2 linked regions of the Prochlorococcus marinus subsp. pastoris str. CCMP1986 genome follow. The main gene of each other region encodes a partner of the protein of the gene in region 2 in a complex. Links are inferred from orthologs where the notes say so. Each region holds a gene or a part of one and is shown on either strand. Other genes may lie near its edges.

Region 1 (12,771 bases), 1.2 Mb from region 2 along the record:
GATGAACTCCAGTGGAAAAGGATTAGACAAAAAACATTACAGAAACAAATTGAAACAAGTGAAGAGGCTTATTCCGCAATTGAAGATATGTTGAAACCTCTTGAAGATCCTTTTACAAGAATATTAAAGCCAAAAGATTATGAACTTCTCAAAACAAGCAATTTTGGAAGCGAAATAAATGGAGTAGGACTTCAATTAGGAGAAGATGAAATAACTAAAGAAATCAACGTTATTTCGACATTAGCGGGATCTCCAGCCGAAGAAGCAGGGATAATTAGTGGAGATCAAATAGTTAAGGTTGATGGAATATCTTGTTCCGAGTTAGGTTTGGCAAATACTGCATCAAAACTTAGAGGAGAATCTGGAACAAAGGTTCTTGTTCAAATTAAATCTATCTCTGATGAGACTAAAGAAATTGATTTAGAAAGAAGATCAGTTGATCTTAGACCAGTAAGAACAAAGAGATTGAGAGATGACTCTCATACAATTGGATATTTAAGAATAACTCAGTTTAGTGAAAGTGTTCCAAAAAAAATTGAAGAGGCTCTGCAGGAACTCAAAGATAAGGAAGTTGAGGGGGTAATACTTGATTTAAGGAATAACTCTGGCGGGTTAGTAAGTTCTGGAATTGCAGTTGCAGACTCATTTCTAAGCGAAAAACCAATTGTAGAAACAAAAGATAGAAATGGCATTAAGGATGCAATAATTTCTCAGAAAAATACTTCTTTTGAGGGTCCGATGGTGACTTTAGTAAACAAAGGTACTGCAAGCGCAAGTGAAATCCTGGCAGGATCCCTGCAAGATAATAATAGATCAACTTTAATGGGTGAACAAACTTATGGGAAAGGACTTATTCAGTCTTTGAAAAGTTTAGGTGAAGACAGTGGTATCGCTATTACTGTTGCCAGTTATTTAACACCTCAGGGTAATAATATTCAGGGTAAGGGTATAACTCCTGATAAAATTTTAGGCCTACCCGAGGCTAGGGAATACGGCAATTCTGAGGATAAATGGGTAAAAAATGCAGAGATATTCCTAAACGCTTTATTTGATGAAAATGATGTCGAAGATAAAGTAAATGAACTAGAAAACAAAGACATTGAAAATTAAAAAAAGATTTTTTTAATAGATAATTTTTTATTTTATGAACAATAAAAGAATTTTTCATGATCCAATTCATAAAGAAATAATCATTGATTCAGACAAACCAGAAGAATTAATGATTATGCAGCTAATTGATACTTTGGCATTTCAGAGATTGAGAAGGATAAAACAATTAGGTGCAGCCTCTCTTCTTTTTCACGGAGCAGAATCAAGCAGATTCACACACTCAATTGGTGTATTTTGCGTCGCGAGAAAGATTTATAGAAAACTAGTAGAAATAAATCCTGATTTTAGCCAAAATAAATTCATACTTTTTGGTGCTGCTCTTTTGCATGATTTAGGCCATGGTCCCTTAAGTCATACAAGTGAGGTTATATTTGCTCATGATCATGAGTTATGGTCTAAAAATTTAGTTAAGAATTATTCACCTATATCTTCAATTCTTAAGAATTTCGGAACCGAATTACCTAATCAAATTGGAGACTTATTTAAAACTAAAAACCTATTCTCAAGACCTTTAAAAACATTAATTAGTAGTGAAATAGATTGTGATCGACTTGATTATTTGCTTCGTGATAGTTATAACACTGGAACAAAATATGGATTAGTAGACTTAGAAAGAATTATTTCAGCTCTTACTTTTTCTCCTGATGGGAATATCGCAATCAAACCAAAAGGAGTAATAGCTATAGAACATTTTTTAGTTCTAAGGAACATGATGTATAGAACTATTTATAACCACAGAATCAATGAAATTTCTACTTGGATTTTAGAAAAAATTATTCAAATTATCAAAAAAGATTCCGTAAAAAAGGACTTATGGATAGATGAAAGCATGCGCAGATGGATATTTTTTCCTAACCAACTTGAGGTTAAGGACTTCCTTGCGAATGATGATATTGTATTTTATTTCCATTTAATGAAATGGAAAGAAGAATCTTTTGAACCTTTAAAGACTCTTTGTAAGATGTTTATTGATAGAAAATTACTAAAAGCATCAGATATAAGTTTTCTCACAAAATTAAAAAGATTAGAAATCTTAGCTTTTGCCAGAAAAAAATGTAAATTAAATAATTATGATTCAGAGATATTTTGCGGAATTAAAGAAAGATCTTTTAAAGGTTTTAAGTCTGATAATTCTCTAAAAATATGGGATGGTACATATCAGAACCTATTGGAAAATCAATCAGATTTAATAAATACACTAATGTCTTCAAAGGATACTTCACTAATTATTTATCCAGGAGAGTTTAGAAAAGAGATAGAGGATCAGATTGCAATAGAAAGAGCTAACGTATAAATGAAATTAATTTTAAGAGGTATTGCTAATGAATTTATAAAATCATTTTCTTTCAAAAATTTTGAGATTGATCAAAATTTTTTCGACAAATTAATTACTAAAGAAGCCCCAGCTGCAGCAAATCTAATTACAGAAAATGAAAAAATTAATTCATACGAATTAGCAAAATTAAAACTTATCCTTGAAAAACATTTTATTAAGCTTTCAAATATTTATTCAAATAATAGAGAAACAGTCTTAAGTGGAAAGTCTTTAAAAATCAACTCAACGTTTTTAAAAATCAAAGACCTTGAAAATCAATTACCACTAGATCCTTCATATCTAAAAAAGGACATACTTCACAAAGGCACGGTTAGATCAGGGGATCGAATATCTTCAAATGGTGATCTTTTTATTATTGGTGACGTAAATCCAGGAGCTATTATTTCCGCAAATAATAACGTTTATGTATGGGGAAAATTATTTGGTATTGCTTTCGCCGGAAAAAATGGAAATAAAAATGCTTCTGTTGCCTCGCTTTATCTAAACCCTCTACAACTAAGAATCTGCGAAATTGTAGCTATAGGCCCAAAAGAGAAGCCTAAGGGTCAACATCCCGAAATTGCAATTTTGGAAGACAATAAAATAATTATCAAACCTTATTTTTTAAATCAAAACTTGTAGTAAATAAATATTTTGAAATAAATTTATTTATAAGTAATAAATTTAAGAATTACTTAACTTTTACAAAATTTCAATTTTTTAAAACTAGCTTATTATTTATGAAATTATTCATTTTCTGTGTCGAAAAATACTCGCACTATTTTGATCTGTTCCGGTAAAGGTGGGGTTGGTAAAACCACCCTAACGGCAAACCTTGGTATTGCCCTAGCAAATAGTGGAGCTACAACAGCCGTGTTAGATGCTGATTTTGGATTGAGGAATTTAGATCTTCTTTTAGGTTTGGAGAATCGTATTATTTATACAGCTCAAGATGTTTTAGACAAGAATTGTCGTCTTGATCAAGCATTAGTTAAACACAAAAAGGAGCCGAATTTAGCTCTATTACCAGCTGGTGATCCTAGGATGCTTGACTGGATGAAACCTGAAGATATGAAACAAATCAGTAAATTACTTAGTGAAAAGTTTGATTACGTTTTAGTAGATTGTCCTGCAGGAGTTGAAGATGGTTTTAAAAATGCTCTTTCAGCATGCAAAGAAGCCATAGTGGTTACAAATCCTGAATTATCTGCAGTTCGTGATGCAGATAGAGTTATAGGAATTTTAAATACTTCTGATATAAAGCCAATACAGTTAGTAATTAATAGAGTTCGCCCTAATATGATGGCTAATCAAGAAATGCTTTCGATAGAAGATGTTCAAAGTATCCTTTCATTACCATTGCTGGGTATTGTTTTAGAGGATGAACAAGTAATAATAAGTACAAACAGAGGGGAACCCCTTACTCTTTCTGATAGTAAATCTCCTGCTAAAAAATGCTATTTAAATGTATCTCAAAGGCTTACAGGAAAAGATATTCCAATTATCGATCCAAAGAATGAAGGGAAAAGCCTTAAAGATAAATTCATGAGATTAATGCAAACAAAGATTTTTTAAAAATGATGACTCTCAGAGACCTAATAAACAAATTACTAGGCAGAGAAACGGCTAGTGCCAATACTGCTAGAGAAAGATTGCAATTAGTATTAGCTCATGACAGAGTTGACATGAGTTCATTGACAACTGATCTTTTGGATAAAATGAGAAAAGAAATACTTGATGTGGTTGCTAAATATGTTGAGATTGATTTTGAGGAAGTAGCTGTAAGTCTAGAAACCGAAGATAGAATGACAGCATTAGTTGCGAATCTTCCTATAAAAAGAACCCTTACTGGAGAAATTGAATTTAAAAAAAATGAAGACACACAGAAAAAGAAATAAACGTTTTAAAATCAAAATTAATAAATTATCAAATACCACCTAGTTGTATGTAAAATGAAATTTATGCCGGCTTAGCTCAGCGGTAGAGCAGCGCTTTTGTAAAGCGAAGGTCATCAGTTCAAATCTGTTAGCCGGCATTTTCAAAGTTCTATATTTGATTCCTCTTTTTTTGTCCAAAATAGAAAAGTAAAAAGGGATAAAAGAAAAATTGGTAAAAACTTTATCTGAAATAAATCAGTTAAAAAAAATGTTAAAGGTTCAAAAATCCAGTAAGAAAAAATTTGTATTAGAGAAATAAAAAACATAAGAAGAATCATAATTTTATACCTGGGATTGAAACTTCTCCTTCTCTTATTATTTTCCATTTACCATGATTCACCCAAGTAATTATTGTACTCGCCTTACCACTACATTTTTCCCAGGGAATTGGTCCTAAAATATTTACATTAGGCAAATTAACTGAAATTTCTTTTGCGCTTGTAGCAGTAGGCAAGCCTGATAGATTTGCACTTGATGTTAGTAGTGGTCCACTTTCCTTTAAGAGTAATTTAGCCATTTTTGAATTTGGTATTCGCAAACCTAATGTAAAATTACTGGTGGATGAAAATGATCTTCTTTTTTCAGAGCACGGAATAATGATTGTTAAGGGTCCTGGCCAATAACAAGAAGCAATATATTTGAAATCCCCTAATGCCGATTCATGAACAAAATCATCAAATTCAAAATTTTCAGCTCCCATTAAAATTAAAGGTTTTTTAATATCTCTTTTCTTTATCTTATAAATCATTTCTGAAAACTTTGGTAAGCATCCAATCGCAGGTAAAGTATCTGTCTGAAAAACTATAGGGGATCCACTATTTAGTTTTTCTAAAGCTAATTTTTGATCTATGACATTCATTAATTTTATTAACTAATAATTTATTTATATCTTCCTATTGTAAATCTTCCAATCCCAGAAAAATCTTTTAAAACTTTTACAGAAGTAAATCTATTTTCAAGAAATAATTTTTTAACTTTCTCACCTTGATCAAAATGATTCTCAATCAATAACCACCCTTTATTTTTTAAATATAGGGGCGCATTTTGAACTATTTGATTGATATGATCTAGACCTTCTTGCCCTCCCAAAAGAGCAAGTTTAGGTTCAAAATTCTTTACCTCTATTGGTAAGACTTCATAAGTATCTTGCGGAATATATGGAGGATTTGATACCGCAAAATCAATTTCACCTTTGAAATTTTTAAGAGGATCCCACCAATTTCCATTATAAAATTTCAAATTTGATTGATTAGAATAAGTTGCAAAATTCCTCGATGCAATTTTAATAGCATTTTTATCTATATCAGTTGCAATTCCATTCCAGTTTGGATTCTCAAGTGCTAAAGCTATGCTAATCGCACCCGAACCAGTTCCTAGATCTACAAAGGTTATTTTTTCTTCCTTATTTTTGAATATGCCCGAAATAATATCAATAATAAGTTCTGTCTCAGGTCGCGGGATAAGAACTCTATTTGAAACTTCTAATTTTAGATTCCTCCAAAAAGAGATTCCACTTAAATATTGTATAGGTATAGAGGTATTAAGGTGTTTATCCCAAAAAGACTCAATCAAATCTAAATTTACTTTAAAATTTAAATTTTTTTCTAAATTTATTTTAAGTAAATTTAATTCTATATTTGATAATCCACCTAATGATTCAAGCAAAAGATTAAGAGAATGGTTATCCCCTCCTTTTGATAATTGTTTTTTTTTCCACAATGAAAATTTTTCAGCAGAAATAAGAAACATTAAACGGTTAATTTAGCGTTTTGGGCCAAGTTTCCCTTTGCTAGAATCTGAATAAAAGCTTGATTTTTCTCCATCTTGGGTTGAAATAAATAATCCAATAAGGAAAATAGTTGGTATTCCTACAAATAGAAGACTTGCTACGAAACCAAAATTTGTTGTTTCCATTTAAAAAGACAAATTTAATAATAATAATAAGACTATAGACATTCAAATAGGATTTAAGTGAAAAAAACCAAAAAGTCGACTAACTCATTAACAGTCTTAAACAATTTATCTAGGTAATTTTTTGCTTTCAGCAGATTCTTTCAAATCTTTCAAATTTGATGGAGGAGATTGAGGCTTAGTAAGTATTACCGCTGATGAATTGATGAGAGTTTGACAGGCAAGTCTCCAGTTATCAGGTCTGTTATTGAGTTTTTCTTCCTCGACAGAAGTTAGAGGACTTAGCGAGTTTTTCGCTCCCCCTTCAACAGAAACAAAACAAGTACTGCATTGCCCAACACCGCCGCAATTTCCAAGTATGCCCTTTAATCCATAAAGTTGTAATTTCTCTCTGATTACTAACTCTCTCAAATTTTCTCCAGGTTTGCATTCGATATCTATTCCTTCACGGATGAATCTGATAATTGCCATTTTTTTTTGTTATTTTTATCTATTTTGGCGCTTTACTTTGAGAATTGTGACCAAAATATTAACATATTTTTGCTAAAAATTCCCTCAAACTAAAGTGATACAAGTTAATCTGACCAGTTTTACTAAGGAAATTAATTTATTTACAAAACTCTCTCAACGCCCAAAAAACCCTTACTATCATGATGTTTAGCTGTTCATTCAGCATTGTCACAAGAATTTAACCGATGGGATTGCCTTGGTATAGAGTTCACACAGTAGTTATCAACGACCCCGGTCGACTACTTGCTGTGCATCTCATGCATACTGCATTATTAGCCGGCTGGGCCGGTTCTATGGCTTTATATGAATTAGCCATTTTTGATCCTTCAGACGCTGTTCTCAATCCAATGTGGAGACAGGGAATGTATGTCATGCCATTCATGGCGAGATTAGGGATCACAAGTAGTTGGAACGGATGGGATATAACTGGTGCTACAGGGGTTGATCCAGGATTCTGGAGCTTCGAAGGTGTTGCAGCCGCTCACATTGTTTTTAGTGGACTTTTAATGCTTGCTTCAATCTGGCATTGGACATATTGGGATTTAGATCTATGGGAAGATGAAAGAACTGGAGAACCTGCTCTTGATCTCCCAAGGATATTTGGGATTCATCTTCTCTTATCAGGTATTACTTGCTTTGGATTTGGAGCTTTTCATTGCGCGAATGTCGGCATTTGGATTTCAGATCCATATGGTTTAACTGGTCATGTCGAACAGGTAGCACCATCTTGGGGAGCAGATGGATTTAATCCCTTTAATCCTGGTGGAATAGTTGCAAATCATATTGCAGCTGGCCTTTTGGGTATTATTGGTGGAATATTTCACATCACAAATAGACCTGGAGAAAGGCTTTATAGAGCCCTTAAGCTTGGAAGTTTGGAAGGAGTATTAGCTAGTGCTCTTGCCGCTGTTCTATTTGTATCTTTTGTTGTCGCAGGAACAATGTGGTACGGCTCTGCCACCACTCCTATTGAATTGTTTGGACCAACAAGATATCAATGGGACTCAGGTTACTTCAAAACTGAAATAAACAGGAGAGTTCAAACAGCTATTGATAATGGAGCAACTAAGGAAGAAGCATATGCTTCAATTCCAGAAAAGCTTGCATTCTACGATTATGTAGGGAACAGCCCTGCTAAAGGAGGATTGTTTAGGGTTGGTGCTCTTGTAAATGGAGATGGTTTACCAACAGGCTGGCAAGGTCATATTGCCTTTACTGATAAAGAGGGCAATGATTTAGAAGTTAGAAGAATTCCAAACTTCTTTGAAAACTTCCCTGTTATTTTGGAAGACAAGGAAGGGAATGTGAGAGCTGACATCCCATTTAGAAGGGCTGAAGCAAAGTATTCATTTGAACAAACTGGCATCACAGCGACTATTTATGGAGGTGATCTTAATGGTCAAACATTCACAGATCCTGCTGTAGTTAAAAGATTAGCTAGGAAAGCACAACTTGGCGAAGCATTCAAGTTTGATAGAGAAACTTATAAATCTGATGGTGTATTCCGAAGTTCCCCTAGAGCTTGGTTTACTTATGCACATTTATGTTTCGGCTTATTATTCTTATTTGGTCATTGGTGGCATGCTTCGAGAACACTTTACAAAGACTCCTTTGCTGGTATTGACTCTGAGATAGGTGATCAAGTTGAATTTGGTCTCTTTAAGAAACTTGGAGACGAAACCACTAGACGAATCCCAGGAAGGGTTTAATTTAAACTTTATTATTTTTTTCTCATGGAAGCTTTTGCTTACGTTCTTATCTTAACTCTCGCAGTTGTTACTCTATTTTTTGCAGTCGCTTTTAGAGATCCACCTAAATTTGACAGAAAATAAAGTAAAAAAAAACCCTCCTATAAATAGGGGGGTTTTTTTTACCACTTTTCATAATCGTGATATTAATCTACTATTAGAGTTGAAGATAGTATTAATTCACTATATGCAGTGTCCCACCTGTCAAAATACAGATAGCAGAGTTTTAGAGTCAAGATCTGCTGATACTGGGAAAAGTGTCAGAAGAAGAAGAGAGTGTTTAAATTGCAGCTTTAGATTTACCACATATGAAAGAGTTGAAACAATGCCAATTTCTGTTATTAAAAAAGATGGGAGCAGAGAATTATTTAATAAAGATAAATTAGTTACTGGAATATCTAGAGCATGCGAAAAAACAACATTTTCGAGAGAATCGATTATTAATTTTGTTGACTCAATTGAATCGCAAATCGTACAAGACTCAAATAAAGATATTAAATCTTCTCAAATTGGAGAATTAATTCTTAAAGGCTTAAGGAAAGAAAACGAAGTTGCATATATAAGATATGCATCAGTCTATAGGAAATTTAATGGGGTAAAAGACTTTGTCTCCACTCTTGAGTCCCTAAAAGGTAGTTCAAAAAATGAATTAGCTTCAATTTTATAAATTTAGCCTTCTAAAGTGTAGAATATAACGTACAAATAATTTGCTCTTTAGTTTGCAGGCTAAAAGCATTTCTTTCTAACCATCTTAGGTGGTCTGCGTTTTAACAAATGATCGAAAATCCTTCCCAAATCGTAAAAGAAATTTCAGACGAAAAAGAAATTGAAAATTCAACCATAGAAGAAAATACTTCAGATACTCCAAAAGAGGAAGATTTATCATTTGACCATAAAGATATTCCCTCTGCAGATTCTTCTTCAAGCAGACGAAATAATGATTTGGATACAGCAGGATTTACTCAAGAAGAGTTTGCATCATTATTAGGAAAGTATGATTATAATTTCAAACCAGGAGATCTTGTAAAAGGTACAGTTTTTGCTTTAGAGCCTAAAGGAGCAATGATAGATATAGGAGCTAAAACTGCAGCTTTTATGCCTATGCAAGAAGTTTCTATAAATAGAGTTGAAGGACTAAGTGATGTTTTACAACCTTCAGAAAGTAGAGAATTTTTTATAATGAGTGAGGAGAATGAAGATGGGCAATTAGCTTTATCTATTAGAAGGATAGAATATCAAAGAGCATGGGAAAGAGTAAGACAATTACAAAAAGAAGATGCAACTATATATTCCGAGGTTTTTGCCACAAACAGGGGAGGGGCTTTAGTCAGAGTTGAAGGACTGAGAGGCTTTATCCCTGGATCTCATATTAGTGCTAGAAAAATAAAAGAAGATTTGGAAGGAGAATATTTACCTTTAAAATTTCTTGAGGTGGATGAAGAAAGAAATAGATTAGTTTTAAGTCATAGAAGAGCTTTAGTTGAGAAAAAAATGAATAGACTTGAAGTCGGAGAAGTTGTTATAGGTTCTGTAAAGGGAATAAAACCTTATGGAGCTTTTATTGATATAGGTGGTGTGAGTGGTCTTCTACATATTTCTGAAATTAGTCATGAACATATTGAAACACCTCATAATGTTTTAAATGTTAATGATCAGATGAAAGTAATGATAATAGACTTAGATTCCGAGAGAGGTAGAATCTCTTTATCAACCAAAGCTCTAGAACCAGAACCAGGCGATATGCTAACTGACCCACAAAAAGTTTTTAATAAAGCTGAAGAAATGGCTGCAAAGTATAAGCAAATGTTACTTGAGCAAACTGATGAGAATGAAGAGCAGACAGTAGAGATTGCAGAAAGCGTATAAACTCTTATTTTTAATTTATTAAAAACTAATAAACAAATTTTAGATTAGAAAAATTATTGTAATTTCAAGTTAATAACTATTGATTAATATTTACGATTTAATTTAGGATTAGTTTATTCCTAAATTATTAATAAATGAGTGATTTTATTTTTACTTCTGAATCTGTTACGGAGGGTCATCCAGACAAGATATGTGATCAAATCAGTGACGCTGTTTTAGATGCTTTATTGAGTGAAGACCCAGAAAGTAGAGTTGCTTGCGAAACAGTAGTCAATACAGGTCTTTGCTTACTTACAGGTGAAATAACTTCTAGAGCAAAGCTAGATTATATAAAACTTGTCAGAAAAGTAATTAAAGAAATTGGATATGAAGGTTCAAAAGCTGGAGGTTTTGACTCAAATAGCTGCGCCGTTTTAGTAGCTCTTGACGAGCAATCACCTGATATTTCCCAAGGAGTAAATGAAGCAGATGATATTAATGAGGACTTGGAAAATAATACTGGGGCTGGTGATCAGGGGATAATGTTTGGCTATGCATGTGATGAAACACCTGAATTAATGCCATTACCAATAAGCTTGGCACACAGATTAGCAATACAACTTGCAAAAGTAAGACATGAGAAAGTTCTTGATTATCTTCTACCTGATGGAAAAACTCAAGTAAGTATTGATTATAAAAAAGGTGTCCCAGTTTCAATAAACACCATTTTAATTTCAACTCAACATACTGCTGAGATTGATGGAATTACAAATGAAGAAGAAATTCGTCAAAAGATAAAAGAAGATTTATGGATCAATGTTGTATTGCCAGCAACAGAAGATTTAGAAATCAAACCATCAAATCAAAAGACCAGATTCCTGGTAAACCCCACAGGTAAATTTGTAGTAGGGGGACCTCAAGGAGATGCGGGACTTACTGGTAGAAAAATTATTGTAGATACTTATGGAGGATATGCAAGGCATGGAGGGGGGGCATTCTCTGGTAAAGATCCTACTAAAGTTGATAGGTCAGCTGCATATGCTGCACGTTATGTCGCTAAAAGTATCGTGAAAGCAAAATTAGCAAAAAAAGCAGAAGTACAATTAAGTTATGCCATTGGAGTTGCCAAACCAATTTCAATTCTTGTTGAAACATTTGGTACTGGTATTATTTCTCAAGATAATTTGAAAGAACTAATTAAAAACAACTTTGATTTAAGGCCTGCAGCAATAATAAAAGAGTTTGATCTAAGAAATCTTCCCAAAAAAATGGGTGGGGAATTTTTCAGAAAAACTGCATCTTATGGACACTTTGGTAGAAATGATCTAAATCTTCCTTGGGAACGTGTTGAAGAAAAATCAGCCCAATTAGTAGAGGCCTCAAAAATACTTTTATAATTATTTATGCCAGATGATTTTTTTGGAGGCTTAGATTTTGGGACTAGTGGCGCAAGAATATCCATAATTAATTTTAAAAAGGAATTAAAATATACGAATTCAGTTTCATATCAATATGGCTTTAAAAATCCCAACTCTTGGATTAATTCTTGTGAAAAACTTCTAGATAATTTACCTCTAGATATTAAAAAAAATATTGTTAATTTAGCAATCTCCGGTACTTCTGGAACTTTAACGGCTTGTACTTTAAGAGGGGATCCGATAGGGGAAGCTATACCTTACGACCAAGCATGCAATGAAAACAAAATACTTATTGAATCCATAACGGTTGGAGAAGATCATTTACAAACCCCATACAGTAGTTTGGCTAAAGCATTAAAACTAATAGATAAATTTGGGGAAAATATTATTTTAAGACATCAATCTGACTTGATAACAGGCTGGTTTTTGAAAGATTGGACCTATGGAGAAGAAGGCAATAATATTAAACTTGGTTGGAGTCTAATAAAAGAATCTTGGCCAAAAAGCTATCTCAAAACTTCATGGCAAAAATGCTTACCTTTAATAATTAAAAGTGGAAAAATCTTGGGTCAAATCGATACTGACTTAGCGGAAAGATTCAAATTAAATAAGAAAATATTATTAGTCTCGGGTACAACTGATTCCAATGCAGCTTTTTTAGCTGCAGGATTGGGAGATGAAGAAGGTCTAACAGTTTTAGGAACCACAATCGTAGTTAAAAAAATTAATAAGACCCCGATCAAAGAAAAGGGAATTACAACCCATCGAGTAAGTAATAAATGGATATGTGGAGGGGCATCAAACGCTGGCTGTGGAATTTTATCTCAATTTTTTTCTGATTTAGAAATAAAAGAACTTAGCAGACAAATAAATCCCTCAAAAAACACTTCCCTAAATCTTTTGCCACTTAATAGTAGGGGTGAGAGATTTCCTGTTAATAATCCTTTTTTGGAGCCAATTCTTAGCCCTAGGCCAGT
Region 2 (12,788 bases):
AATTAAAAGTTTATAAAGGTTCAGATCATCCTCATGCTGCACAAAATCCTGTATTATTAAATAGTTAAACTCTAACAATGAATAGTCAAGTAAAAAACAAAGCAGTTTATTGGGGTACTGGAAGAAGAAAAACTTCTGTGGCAAGAGTTCGTTTAATTCCCGGCAATGGACAAATTAAAATAAATGGTCGTTCTGGTGATGATTACTTAAACTTCAACCCATCACACTTAAATTCAGTTAAAGCACCTTTGCTAACTTTAGGCCTTGAAAATTCATACGATATTTTTGTAAATGTTTTTGGTGGTGGTTTAACAGGGCAAGCAGATGCTATCAAGCAAGGAGCAGCTAGAGCTCTTTGTGGTTTATCTCCAGATAACAGGAAGCCTTTAAAAACAGAAGGACACCTTAGTCGAGACCCTAGATCAAAAGAAAGAAAAAAATATGGTCTTAAAAAAGCTAGGAAAGCTGGTCAATTCTCTAAACGTTAAAACATCTTTTATTATGCCTAAATCAGAAATTCATCCTAAATGGTATCCAGATGCAAAAGTTATTTGTAATGGAGAAGTCGTAATGACAACAGGTTCAACTAAGCCTGAATTACATGTTGATGTTTGGAGTGGGAATCATCCTTTCTTTACTGGCACTCAAAAAATACTTGATACTGAGGGTAGAGTTGATAGGTTCATGAAAAAGTATGGAATGGGTTCAGCCGATTCAGCTACTTCAAAAGAAACAAAAGAATCTAAAAAATCAGATAAATAAAAATTTACTAATCAAAATTTAAGCAAATTTTCAATTGGAATATACAACATTAATTGCAAGGTTGAAAAATGCATCAGAAAGTTTTGTTAATTTGGAAATGCAGTTGGCTGACCCCGATATTGCAAATAACCCTAAAAAACTAGAATCAATAGCAAGAGAAAGAGCCAAGCTGGAACCTTTGGTTTTAGATTTTAATCAATTACTTGATACTGATAAAGAAATTGGAGACTCTAAACAATTACTTAAAGAGAATAGAAATGATAAAGATATGGAATCATTGATTAATGAAGAATTATTTAGTCTAGAAGATCTTAAGAATCAACTTATTGAAAAATTAACAATTGCTTTATTACCCAAAGATCCACGAGATGAAAGAAGTGTAATGTTGGAAATTAGAGCTGGTGCAGGAGGAAATGAAGCTTGTATTTGGGCCGGTGATCTAGCAAGAATGTATGAAAGATATGGACAAAAGATTGGTTGGACAGTAAAACCTATTAGTGCTTCTGAATCAGATATGGGAGGATTTAAAGAATTAGTTATTTCTGTAAAAGGAGATTCTGTTTATAGTCAATTGAAATTTGAGGCAGGTGTTCATAGAGTTCAAAGAGTCCCAGCAACTGAATCTCAAGGCAGAGTTCATACTTCTACTGCAACAGTTGCGGTTATGCCTGAGGCTGATCCAGTAGAAGTTAAGATTGATCCAACTGAGATAGAAATTGGTACGGCTAGATCAGGTGGTGCTGGAGGTCAAAATGTTAATAAGGTAGAGACTGCTATTGATCTAATTCATAAGCCAACAGGTATCAGAGTATTTTGTACACAAGAAAGATCTCAGCTACAAAATCGTGAGCGAGCTATGGAAATTCTAAGAGCTAAGTTATATGAGATTCAATTAAAAGAAGCTAATGCTAAGGAAAGGTCACAAAGGCTAATGCAAGTTGGAAGTGGAGATAGAAGCGAAAAAATTAGAACTTATAACTTTAAGGATAATAGAACTACTGATCATAGGTTGGGATCCAATTTTGCATTAGAGCCGATTCTGGCAGGACAATTAGATGATGTTATTTATGCTTGTTTAGCACAAGAACAAAAAAGGATGCTAGAAGATTTTAATGAGAATGAAAATTAATTAATTTTAAGCAGCTAACCCAATCACATATTTACTCCATTCTTTATGTTTTCCAGAGTCTATTTGTCTAGTGGCTTCAAAATTTAGATTACTTAATGGACGATATGGCTTTCGTTTTAAAGGCATATTTGCTTCTTCGGGAGTCCTATTACCTTTTTGAACATTACATCTAAGGCATGCAGTTGTTACATTTTCCCAGTTGTCAGTTCCACCTCTGCTTCGTGGTAAAACATGATCTATCGATAAATCACTACCTCTGTGGTTACAATATTGACATGAATTATTGTCTCTAAGAAGTATATTTTTTCTTGTAAGTGCGACTTCTCTGAAGGGAACTTTAACGTAGTAGCGAAGCCTAATAACAGTAGGAAGGTTTTGCCCAGAATGTATGGCATATGATTGATCTTCTTCTAAACTTTCAGCTTTACCTTTGATCATTAAAATTACAGCTCTTCGCCAAGAAGTAATGTTTAAAGGTTCATAAGATGCATTTAAAACAAGAGTCTGGCCCATGCCAAAAATCAATTTACATGTCATGCTAGCGGTATATTTAAATAAGCGCATATAATCGCTTAATCATTAATTCAAATTCTTTGAATAATCGAAAAATTAATTTTGATACTCTTCCAAGTTTTGAAGGAGAAATAGATCCAACTCAAAGAGCTTGGATAGAAGTCAGTGGTAAAGCAATAGAGTCAAACGTAAGGCAATTAAGATCAAAATTAAAAAATAATTGTGAATTTATGGCAGTTGTCAAAGCTGATGGATATGGACATGATGCAAAAGTTGTATCTGAAAAAGCGATTAAAGGTGGCGCTTCTCAATTAGGAGTAGCAACCTTAAAGGAGGGTATAAAGCTTCGTTCTTTTGGGATAAATGCCCCAATTCTTGTACTTGGTAATCTTTATACGAAAAAAGATTTATTAATATGTTTTAGAAATGATTTGATGCCAACTATTAGTACATTTAGGGAGTGTTTGATTTGTAATAACATTGGAAAGAGTAATAATTTAAAATTCTCGTTGCATCTAAAAGTTGATACTGGGATGTCAAGATTAGGATTTGAATGTGATCAGTTTGTTCAACAATTTAATAATATTAAATCACTTGAAAATATTGCTGTTAAGGGAATATATAGTCATCTCGCCTGCGCAGATGAAAAGAATGCTTTGAATCCTAAAAGCAGCACTCAATTACAAAAAGAAAAATTTCAAGAATTATTGAAAATTATTGATATTGATAATACACAAAATATTAAGATTCATCTTGCTAATTCTGCTGGCATGGTTCTTGGCAAAGATTTTCATTTTGATATGGTACGCGTTGGCCTTTCTATGTATGGCTATGACCCATCAGTAAATATAAATGAAAATTTATTTCTTAAACCTGCTTTATTTTTAAAGGCTAAAGTGACTTTTGTTCGAACTATTGAAAAAGGTATTGGAGTCAGTTATGGAAATAAATTTGTTAGTGATAGAAAAACAAAGTTAGCAGTTTTAAGTATTGGTTATGCTGATGGCATCATTAGAAATTTATCTGGCAAAATAAGTTTGATTCATAATAAAAGACTTTATCCTCAAGTTGGATCTATAACAATGGATCAAATGATGGTAGATATTACAGACTCAAATGATATTGAAGTTGGTAGTACCATGCTACTACTAGGATCTGAAGGAGATAAATCAATTTCTCCGATTGACTGGGCAGATAAATGTAATAGCATTCCTTGGGAAATTCTTTGCTCTTTTAAAAATAGATTACCAAGAGTCCAAGTTGATTAGACATTTCGATTAAATAAATAATTTTGAATGTTTGCTCAAAAATTGATAATGTAGAAGAACTGGAGAGGTGGCTGAGTGGTTGAAAGCGGCTCCCTGCTAAGGAGTTACAGGAGGTAACTTTTGTCGAGGGTTCGAATCCCTCCCTCTCCGTAATTATTTATAAGAATTATTTTTATTCTTGGAATTTTTTAAAAAAATCAATATCTATATTTTTAAGATCATTTACTGTATTTAGAATTAAATCAGCTCCTGCCTCTTTAAGTTTTGATTCATACGAAATACGTTCTTTCATCCTAGATTCTAAATGGAGATGAGGAGGGGCTACTCCAATGCTTATAAATTTTTGACTTGGAATTCTTTTTTTTGCATTAGAAACTGTATTGATATCAGCAATTGTGTCACCTAAATAAGCAATGGGTACATTTGCATAACCCAAACTACTTTCGGAAAGCTTGCTTGCTAATTCAAGAAAACCTTGAGGATCTGGCTTATCAGGAGCATCACCCATTGCTATTAAGGGGGGAGATATTAATTTAAGTCTATTTTCTAAAACAAATTTGGCAGATGCAGATTCAGCTCCACTTACAAATCCCCAAATAATTCCATTGGCACTTAATGTAGAAAAAAATTCTTTTTCCACTAGCAACTCCTCATTTTTTATAAAACCTGACCAGTCATTACTATCTTTATTTGGATTCCCACCAAAGTAGAAGCCTTCAAAACATAGAATTATATCTTCTCTTTGAGGTGGTTTAAGTTTTAGATTCTTACTTTTAATATGCCTCTTTATCAGTTCTAAACTTAAATCCCAATCGTTATTCCAGATACCTTCGTTTTTTGCATTATCTATATCTCGATAGCTAGGCTCCCAGCCGCAAAATCGATAAACTGTTTTTTTTAGTGAGAGCCTATAACTATTCTCTACGCTTCGTATAACACCATCTATATCAAATAAAATTACACCAATATTATTCAAGGAATTAATCTAGATACTATTTATTAAACATTAATATTCTCTTGCAAAAAAAGCAAAAACAAAATATTCAATAATCAATATAAGATGGAGTTTCAAATTACTTTTTTAAATATCCTCTTGGAGTTAAAAATATTTCATCAACCAAAGTAGTTTTAGAATTACCAATGATTATTATTGATAGCATATCTATATCCTGTAAAGGAATACTATCTAAACTAAAAAAGCTCTTGGATTGATTTTCCCTACCTACTTGTCTTCCTACTAAGACTGGAGTATTTCCTGGTCTATATCCTAGGCATAATTCTATAGCTCTTTTCAATTGCCAATTTCTTTCAAGTGATTGTGGATTGAAAATGGCAATTACAAAGTCTCCTAATAAAGCACCTGCAATTCTTTTTTCTATAGTTTCCCAAGGGGTTAACTTATCACTCAAGCTGATTGAACAGAAGTCATTCATTAATGGGGCTCCACCAATTGCTGCAGCCAACTGCATGCTACTTATTCCTGGATGTACTTCAAATGAAGGCCTAATATCTTTATGAACTTTTTGAATTAATTCTAAAAGTAGGCCAGCCATCCCATAAAAACCTGCATCGCCAGAGGATATTAGTGCTACTTTGATTCCCTCTTCAGCAAGTTTTATAGCTTTCTCACATCTCTCTTTCTCTTCAGTAAGATTGCTTTCAATCATTACTTGGTCTTTTCTTTTAAGAGGTTTAATTAGATCCAAATACATTTTGTATCCAATCCAAATAGAACATTTTGATAAAGCTTTTCTAGCATCATTTGTTAAATAGGAAATATCTCCTGGCCCACTACCAACAACATGAATCTCACCAGTTAATGGGGAATATTGATTTTTAGATTCAGAGACTGCAATAGTTACTGCGCCAAAAGTACTTTTTGAAGAATCGATACTTTTAAAAATTTTCTTTTCTTTCAATAGTTTTGAACCTTGTCCTGCAGCGATCATGCAAGATGCCTCAGCAACTGAAGGTGTACCAATTTCATTGAGAACTACATTCGATGGGTTTGGGGTATTAATTGAAGAGAGCTCTTCAGATGTAAAAAATTTTATAGGTAAATTTTTTTCTTTCGAGATCTCTAAAATTGCCTTCTCATCTTTTTTTAAATCAACAGTTGCAAAACCTGCTATTGATAATGGAGATAAATTATTAGTGGCTAAAAAACTTTGTAAAGAGTCTTCAATTAATTCTTTGCTAGTATTTCGCTCACAACCTAAACCGATCCATAAAGTTGGAGGATGCCAAGTATTTTTATGATTATCGAATATAGATATATGAAAAATTGATTTCTTTTGCTCATAATCTTTGTCTGATAATTGAGTAATAGTATTTCCCACTTCAGAAGTTTTCCATAAATTGTTGCCTGATAATTGGCTACAAAAAATCTCTTTTTTATTAGCTTGCTTGATTACTAATTTTGACCAGTCCTTTATATCTCCAGATCTTTTCCATCCCCATTGATTTCCAAATGAGTCAATATTTAAGTAATTTTGATCAATTGAATTATTAGTCTCGATTATTTCACCACCGAATAAATTACATATTTGAAATGCAATATTTTGGATATTTGATTGATGTGCGCCAATTATAGGGATAATTTTTGATCCTTTTTTATCAATAACAATTACTCCAGGATCTTTATCTTTGGAAGATAATAAAGAATTGATAAGTCTAATAGAGGCGCCAACTGAGCCGACAAAGATAATTAACTCCAAGTTTCCCCACTTTTCTCTCAAAATTTGCCTAGGTTTCATAAACTTAACTGAGTCTTTTACATTTTTATCTTTATAGGATGAGCTTCCTATGAAAATCTCATTAATAAATTCAGTTTTTTTTAGTCTTTTTAAAATCTCTTTTGAAGTATCAGAAAAACCTATTGCAATACCTTTCAATTTAAGAAGTTCTCTTTATTATCAATTTAAAACTATATCTCTTCGCTGCAATTAAAAAAAATAAAAACGAAATATAAAAAAAAATTTAAGATTTATTTAATTGAAATGAGTAAATATACTTAGAACCTTGTTATGTAAAGGGATTCAATAGAAATATTGAAAAGTAACAATCAATGAAACATTTGTTACTTTCCTGCATGATCAAAGAATCTTTAGCCTATTATTTTTGGTAACGAAAATCTTAAGTTTTGATTTGCTCGTTCCTCATAAAGACTACTATTAATACGTAGGCTTTTGAGTGTGATAAATCTACTTAAGGGTCAATTATTTAGAGGTGCTAGATGACCATTAGCCCACCAGAAAGTGGAGAAAAAGACAAAAAGATTTTGGAATCCCCCGTCAAGGCTGATCCCAGACCTATTGATTTTGCCAAATTAGATAAACCAGGTTTCTGGTCTAGTAAATTATCCAAAGGTCCAAAAACCACAACTTGGATTTGGAATTTGCATGCAGATGCCCATGATTTTGATATACATACAGGAGATGCTGAAGAAGCTACAAGAAAAATATTCTCAGCTCATTTCGGACACCTTGCTGTTATTTTCATATGGATGAGCGCTGCATTTTTCCATGGAGCGAGATTTTCAAATTATTCAGGATGGTTAGCTGATCCTACTCATGTAAAACCTGGTGCTCAACAAGTTTGGGCAATAGTTGGGCAAGAAATGCTTAATGGTGATTTAGGTGCTAACTACAATGGAATTCAAATAAGTTCTGGAGTATTTCACATGTGGCGAGCATGGGGAATTACAAATGAAAGTGAATTAATGGCATTAGCTATTGGAGCAGTTGTAATGGCTGCATTAATGCTTCATGCAGGTATCTTCCATTATCATAAAGCCGCTCCAAAAATGGAATGGTTCCAAAATATAGAGTCAATGTTAAACCACCATATTGCTGGTTTAGTTGGCCTTGGATCACTTGCATGGGCAGGTCATTGTATACATATTGGTGCTCCGACAGCAGCACTGTTGGATGCAATTGATGCTGGTACACCTCTAGTTATTAATGGCAAAGAGATAGCAACAATTGCCGATATGCCAATGCCTCATCAGTTGTGTGATCCTCAAATAATTGCTCAAATTTTTCCAGGACTTGCAAGTGGTACTGGAAATTTCTTTAGCTTAAATTGGCTTGCTTTTTCAGATTTCCTAACTTTTAAAGGTGGTTTAAATCCTGTTACAGGAAGTCTATGGATGACTGATGTTTCACATCATCATTTAGCTTTTGGAGTTATTGCGATAATTGGTGGGCACATGTATAGAACTAACTATGGTATTGGCCATAGTATGAAAGAAATATTAGATTCTCAACAAGGGGATCCAATTTTATTCCCAGCACCTAAAGGGCATCAAGGACTCTTTGAATTTATGGCTGAAAGTAGACATGCACAGCTTTCTGTCAACTTAGCAATGCTCGGTTCTCTTAGTATCTTGATCTCTCATCATATGTATGCGATGCCTCCTTATCCATACATCGCGACTGATTACATGACTGTGCTTGGTTTGTTTACTCACCATATGTGGATAGGTGGATTATTTATTGTTGGAGCTGGAGCTCATGCGGGCATAGCGATGGTTAGAGATTACGATCCAGCTAAACATATAGATAATGTTTTAGATAGGATTTTAAAAGCAAGAGATGCGTTAATAAGTCACCTTAATTGGGTTTGTATGTGGTTAGGTTTCCATAGTTTTGGACTCTATATTCATAACGACACAATGAGAGCTTTAGGAAGACCTCAAGATATGTTTAGTGATTCTGCAATTCAACTTCAACCAATATTTGCTCAATGGGTTCAAAGTATTCAAGCTTCAGCCGTTGGGACTTCAATATTGGCCGGTACAGCTGAAGCCTTACCTCATAAAGCTATAAGTGAAGTATTTAACGGAAGTTTAGTTGAAGTAGGTGGAAAGGTTGCTATTGCTCCAATCCCCTTAGGAACTGCTGACTTGATGATTCATCATATTCATGCATTCCAAATACACGTAACAGTTTTAATTCTTCTTAAAGGTGTTCTGTATGCAAGAAGCTCACGATTGATTCCTGATAAAGCATCCTTAGGATTTAGATTCCCATGTGATGGCCCTGGTAGAGGAGGTACATGTCAAGTTTCTTCTTGGGACCATGTTTTCTTAGGACTCTTCTGGATGTATAACTGTTTATCAATTGTTATTTTCCATTTTTCTTGGAAGATGCAAAGCGATGTTTGGGGACTTACTGGAGGTAACTTCTCTCAAAGTGCCATTACTATTAATGGTTGGCTTAGAGACTTTTTATGGGCCCAATCTTCTCAGGTTTTGACAAGTTATGGTTCAGCTATAAGTATGTATGGCCTGATGTTTTTGGGAGCACACTTTATCTGGGCATTTAGCTTAATGTTCTTATTCAGCGGAAGAGGTTACTGGCAAGAACTATTTGAATCAATTGTTTGGGCTCATAACAAACTGAAAGTTGCTCCAACAATTCAACCAAGGGCACTATCAATTACTCAAGGTCGTGCAGTTGGTGTTACTCACTTCTTAGTGGGTGGTATTGCTACTACTTGGGCATTCTTCCATGCTCGCCTTTTCGGGCTTGGCTAAATAACCTGAACTTCTCCTTTTTAATACAATGGCAACAAAATTTCCATCATTTAACCAGGGTCTAGCTCAGGACCCTACAACTCGCCGAATATGGTACGGAATAGCTACTGCTCATGACTTTGAAAGTCATGATGGTATGACTGAAGAAAAGCTTTATCAAAAGTTATTTTCTACACATTTCGGACATCTAGCAATAATTGCCCTTTGGGTAGCCGGTAATCTTTTCCATATCGCTTGGCAAGGTAATTTTGAGCAATTTGTCCTTGATCCAACTCATGTTCGTCCTATAGCTCATGCTATTTGGGATCCTCATTTTGGATCAGGTATTACCGAAGCAATGACACAGGCAGGAGCCAGCGGACCTGTAAATATAGCTTATTCAGGCTTATATCATTGGTGGTACACAATTGGAATGAGAACTAATGAGCAACTGTTCCAAGCTTCAATTTTTATGAGTATCTTGGCTTGCTGGACCTTATTTGCTGGTTGGCTACATTTGCAACCAAAATTCAGACCATCTCTGGCATGGTTTAAAAACAACGAATCTAGATTAAATCATCATCTTGCCGTTTTATTTGGTTTTAGTAGTATCGCTTGGACAGGACATTTAGTTCACGTTGCAATTCCTGAATCTAGAGGTATTCATGTAGGTTGGGATAATTGGTTAACAGTTCTTCCTCATCCTGCAGGTTTAGCTCCTTTCTTTACACTTAACTGGGGAGCATATGCTCAGAATCCAGATACATTAGAGCAAGTATTTGGAACATCAGAGGGTGCTGGTACAGCAATATTTACTTTTTTAGGTGGACTTCATCCTCAAAGTGAAGCATTATGGTTAACTGATATAGCTCACCATCATATTGCAATAGGTACTGTATTTATAATTGCTGGACATATGTATAGAAATACGTTCGGTATTGGACATAGTTTAAAAGAAATCACAGAAGCACATAATACAAGACATCCACTTGATCCTCATAAAGGTAGTTTTGGAATTAATCATGATGGTATCTATGAAACTGTTACTAATTCTCTTCACTTTCAATTAGGCTTAGCTTTGGCTGCTCTTGGTGTTGCAACTTCATTAGTAGCTCAACATATGGGAGCTTTACCTTCTTATGCTTTTATTGCTAGAGATTACACCACACAGTCAGCTTTATATACCCATCATCAATACATAGCCATGTTCTTAATGGTTGGTGCTTTTGCTCATGGAGCAATATTCTTTGTCAGAGATTATGATCCTGAACTTAATAAAGATAATGTATTGGCTCGTGTATTAGGTACAAAAGAAGCTCTTATCAGTCATTTGAGTTGGGTCACTATGATCCTGGGTTTTCATACATTAGGAATATATGTTCATAATGACGTTGTTGTAGCTTTTGGAAATCCTGAAAAACAAATTTTGATCGAACCAGTATTCGCTCAGTTTGTTCAGGCAGCTCAAGGAAAGATGATGTATGGATTTAACGCACTTCTTTCGGATCCTACTAGTTCAGCAAGTCTGGCGGCAAACTCTTTGCCAGGAAACCATTACTGGATGGATTTAATTAATAGACAAGATGCATTAAGTGCTTTTTTACCAATTGGCCCAGCAGATTTCTTAGTTCATCATGCTATAGCTCTTGGACTTCATACAACTGCATTAATCCTTATTAAAGGAGCTTTAGATGCTAGAGGAACAAAACTAATTCCTGATAAGAAAGATTTGGGTTATGCATTCCCTTGTGATGGACCTGGTCGTGGAGGTACATGCGATAGTTCATCATGGGATGCCATGTATCTTGCAATGTTCTGGGCTTTGAACTTGATAGCATGGGTAACTTTCTACTGGCATTGGAAACATTTAGCCATATGGCAAGGTAATGTAGCTCAATTTAACGAGTCTGGGACTTATTTAATGGGTTGGTTTAGAGATTATCTTTGGTTAAACTCTGCTCAGCTAATTAATGGGTACAACCCTTTCGGTGTTAATTCACTTTCTGTCTGGGCTTGGATGTTCTTATTCGGTCATCTTGTATGGGCGACTGGATTCATGTTCTTGATATCTTGGAGAGGATACTGGCAAGAATTAATTGAGACATTAGTTTGGGCTCATCAGCGTACTCCAATAGCTAACCTTGTAGGTTGGAGAGATAAACCAGTTGCACTTTCAATTGTTCAAGCAAGACTAGTTGGACTGGCGCATTTTACAATTGGAAATATCCTTACTTTCGGAGCATTTGTAATAGCATCTACTTCAGGTAAGTTTGGATAAAGTTTTATCAAATAATTTAAATCACCACATTAGTGGTGATTTTTTTTGTTTAATTTTATTGTTCTAATTTAAGTTAAAATTATAAGATTATTAATCGCTATTCATATGACATGACAAATCCTAATCAGTTAATTTCTATTATTATTCCTGTTTTTAATGAAAGTGAGAGTATTGGATATTTATTAGATGAAGTTTTAAATGTGATGTCTTCTAATAAATTAAATTTTGAAATAGTTGTCGTAAATGATGGTTCTCAAGATAGTACTTCAAATGTATTGGATGAATTAACTATCAATATTAAGGAATTATCAGTCATTTCACTTCGAACCAATTACGGACAAACAGCCGCAATGGCGGCCGGTTTTGATAATTCTAATGGTGAAGTTGTAATTACTTTAGATGGAGACTTGCAAAATGATCCTAATGATATCCCTAAATTAATTTCACATATAAATGAAGGCTATGATTTAATTTGCGGATGGAGATACGATCGAAAAGATAAGTTAATTAATAGACGTATACCATCAAAAATTGCAAATAAGTTAATAGCCAATGTTACTGGTCTAAAATTGCATGATTATGGATGTTCACTAAAAGCTTTCAAAAAAGAGATTTTAGATGATATAAAATTATATGGAGAACTTCATAGGTTTTTGCCTGTATTAGCAAAAATTGAAGGAGCTAAAATTAAAGAAATTAAAGTCAACCATCGAAGTCGAAAATACGGTTCTAGTAAATATGGGATTGATAGAACGTTTAGGGTTTTAATGGATTTGCTTACAGTTTGGTTTATGACTAAATTTTTAACCAGACCAATGTATGGATTTGGTTTCGTTGGAATTATAAGCATTTTAGTTAGTCTTGGAATGACATCTTACTTATTTATTATCAAACTCCTAGGAAATGATATTGGCAATAGGCCGATGTTGATGTTTGCTTTGATATTAGGAATTGCTGGAGTTCAATTATTTAGTTTTGGATTATTGGGCGAACTATTAATTAGAACTTATCACGAGAGTCAAAATAGGCCAATTTATAGGATTAGAAAAATTCAAAGTATTTCTAATGAGTAAATCTTTACTTAAACTTTCTAATAAGAGCAGCTGAACGTTCAACTATCTGTAAATTCATTTCTTTTAAACCTTTTTTGAGAATTGGCAATGTAGATTTATCTGCTAATTCTTCTGCTAAATTTAAGGCTTTCAATTTGTCTTCTGCTGAACCTTTAAAAAGGCTATTCATTTTTTCTTTTAGTTTTCTTTTGTAAAACTCTGAGTACTTATTAGCGCTATTTTGATTATGATTAATTTTTTCTGAAGA

The links.
Region 1: the proteins of prfA (region 2) and prmC are in contact, whole or in part, in a crystal structure (PDB 2B3T), measured with the Escherichia coli proteins. The link is inferred for Prochlorococcus marinus subsp. pastoris str. CCMP1986 from one-to-one orthologs.

What each region holds. Positions count from the first base shown.
Region 1 is NC_005072.1:296,785-309,555, reverse strand. The notes cover bases 4,177-6,979. They hold prmC (peptide chain release factor N(5)-glutamine methyltransferase), read right to left. Parts: upstream 6,112-6,979; coding sequence 5,242-6,111; downstream 4,177-5,241. Other genes in these bases: psbB (photosystem II chlorophyll-binding protein CP47), read left to right, coding at 6,969-6,979; TX50_RS01640 (2Fe-2S iron-sulfur cluster-binding protein), read right to left, coding at 6,382-6,744; psbM (photosystem II reaction center protein PsbM), read right to left, coding at 6,124-6,276; TX50_RS01655 (L-threonylcarbamoyladenylate synthase), read right to left, coding at 4,637-5,221; minE (cell division topological specificity factor MinE), read left to right, coding at 4,177-4,323. Also shown: carboxyl-terminal processing protease CtpZ, read left to right, coding at 1-1,110; TX50_RS01680 (HD domain-containing protein), read left to right, coding at 1,145-2,404; TX50_RS01675 (septum site-determining protein MinC), read left to right, coding at 2,405-3,067; septum site-determining protein MinD, read left to right, coding at 3,185-4,000; more of minE, read left to right, coding at 4,003-4,176; more of psbB, read left to right, coding at 6,980-8,492; TX50_RS01630 (photosystem II reaction center protein T), read left to right, coding at 8,517-8,615; transcriptional regulator NrdR, read left to right, coding at 8,719-9,198; TX50_RS01620 (30S ribosomal protein S1), read left to right, coding at 9,306-10,397; metK (methionine adenosyltransferase), read left to right, coding at 10,532-11,773; TX50_RS01610 (FGGY-family carbohydrate kinase), read left to right, coding at 11,780-12,771. UniProt on the Escherichia coli protein: Methylates the class 1 translation termination release factors RF1/PrfA and RF2/PrfB on the glutamine residue of the universally conserved GGQ motif, i.e. on 'Gln-235' in RF1 and on 'Gln-252' in RF2.
Region 2 is NC_005072.1:1,460,585-1,473,372, reverse strand. What follows is about bases 24-2,843. They hold prfA (peptide chain release factor 1), read left to right. Parts: upstream 24-796; coding sequence 797-1,891; downstream 1,892-2,843. Other genes in these bases: alr (alanine racemase), read left to right, coding at 2,485-2,843; TX50_RS08195 (HNH endonuclease), read right to left, coding at 1,898-2,455; rpmE (50S ribosomal protein L31), read left to right, coding at 502-762; rpsI (30S ribosomal protein S9), read left to right, coding at 78-488; rplM (50S ribosomal protein L13), read left to right, coding at 24-68. In the rest of the region: more of rplM, read left to right, coding at 1-23; more of alr, read left to right, coding at 2,844-3,672; TX50_RS08180 (TIGR01548 family HAD-type hydrolase), read right to left, coding at 3,845-4,648; cobJ (precorrin-3B C(17)-methyltransferase), read right to left, coding at 4,746-6,566; photosystem I core protein PsaA, read left to right, coding at 6,908-9,211; photosystem I core protein PsaB, read left to right, coding at 9,240-11,468; TX50_RS08160 (glycosyltransferase family 2 protein), read left to right, coding at 11,579-12,541; TX50_RS08155 (hypothetical protein), read right to left, coding at 12,546-12,788. UniProt on the Escherichia coli protein: Peptide chain release factor 1 directs the termination of translation in response to the peptide chain termination codons UAG and UAA.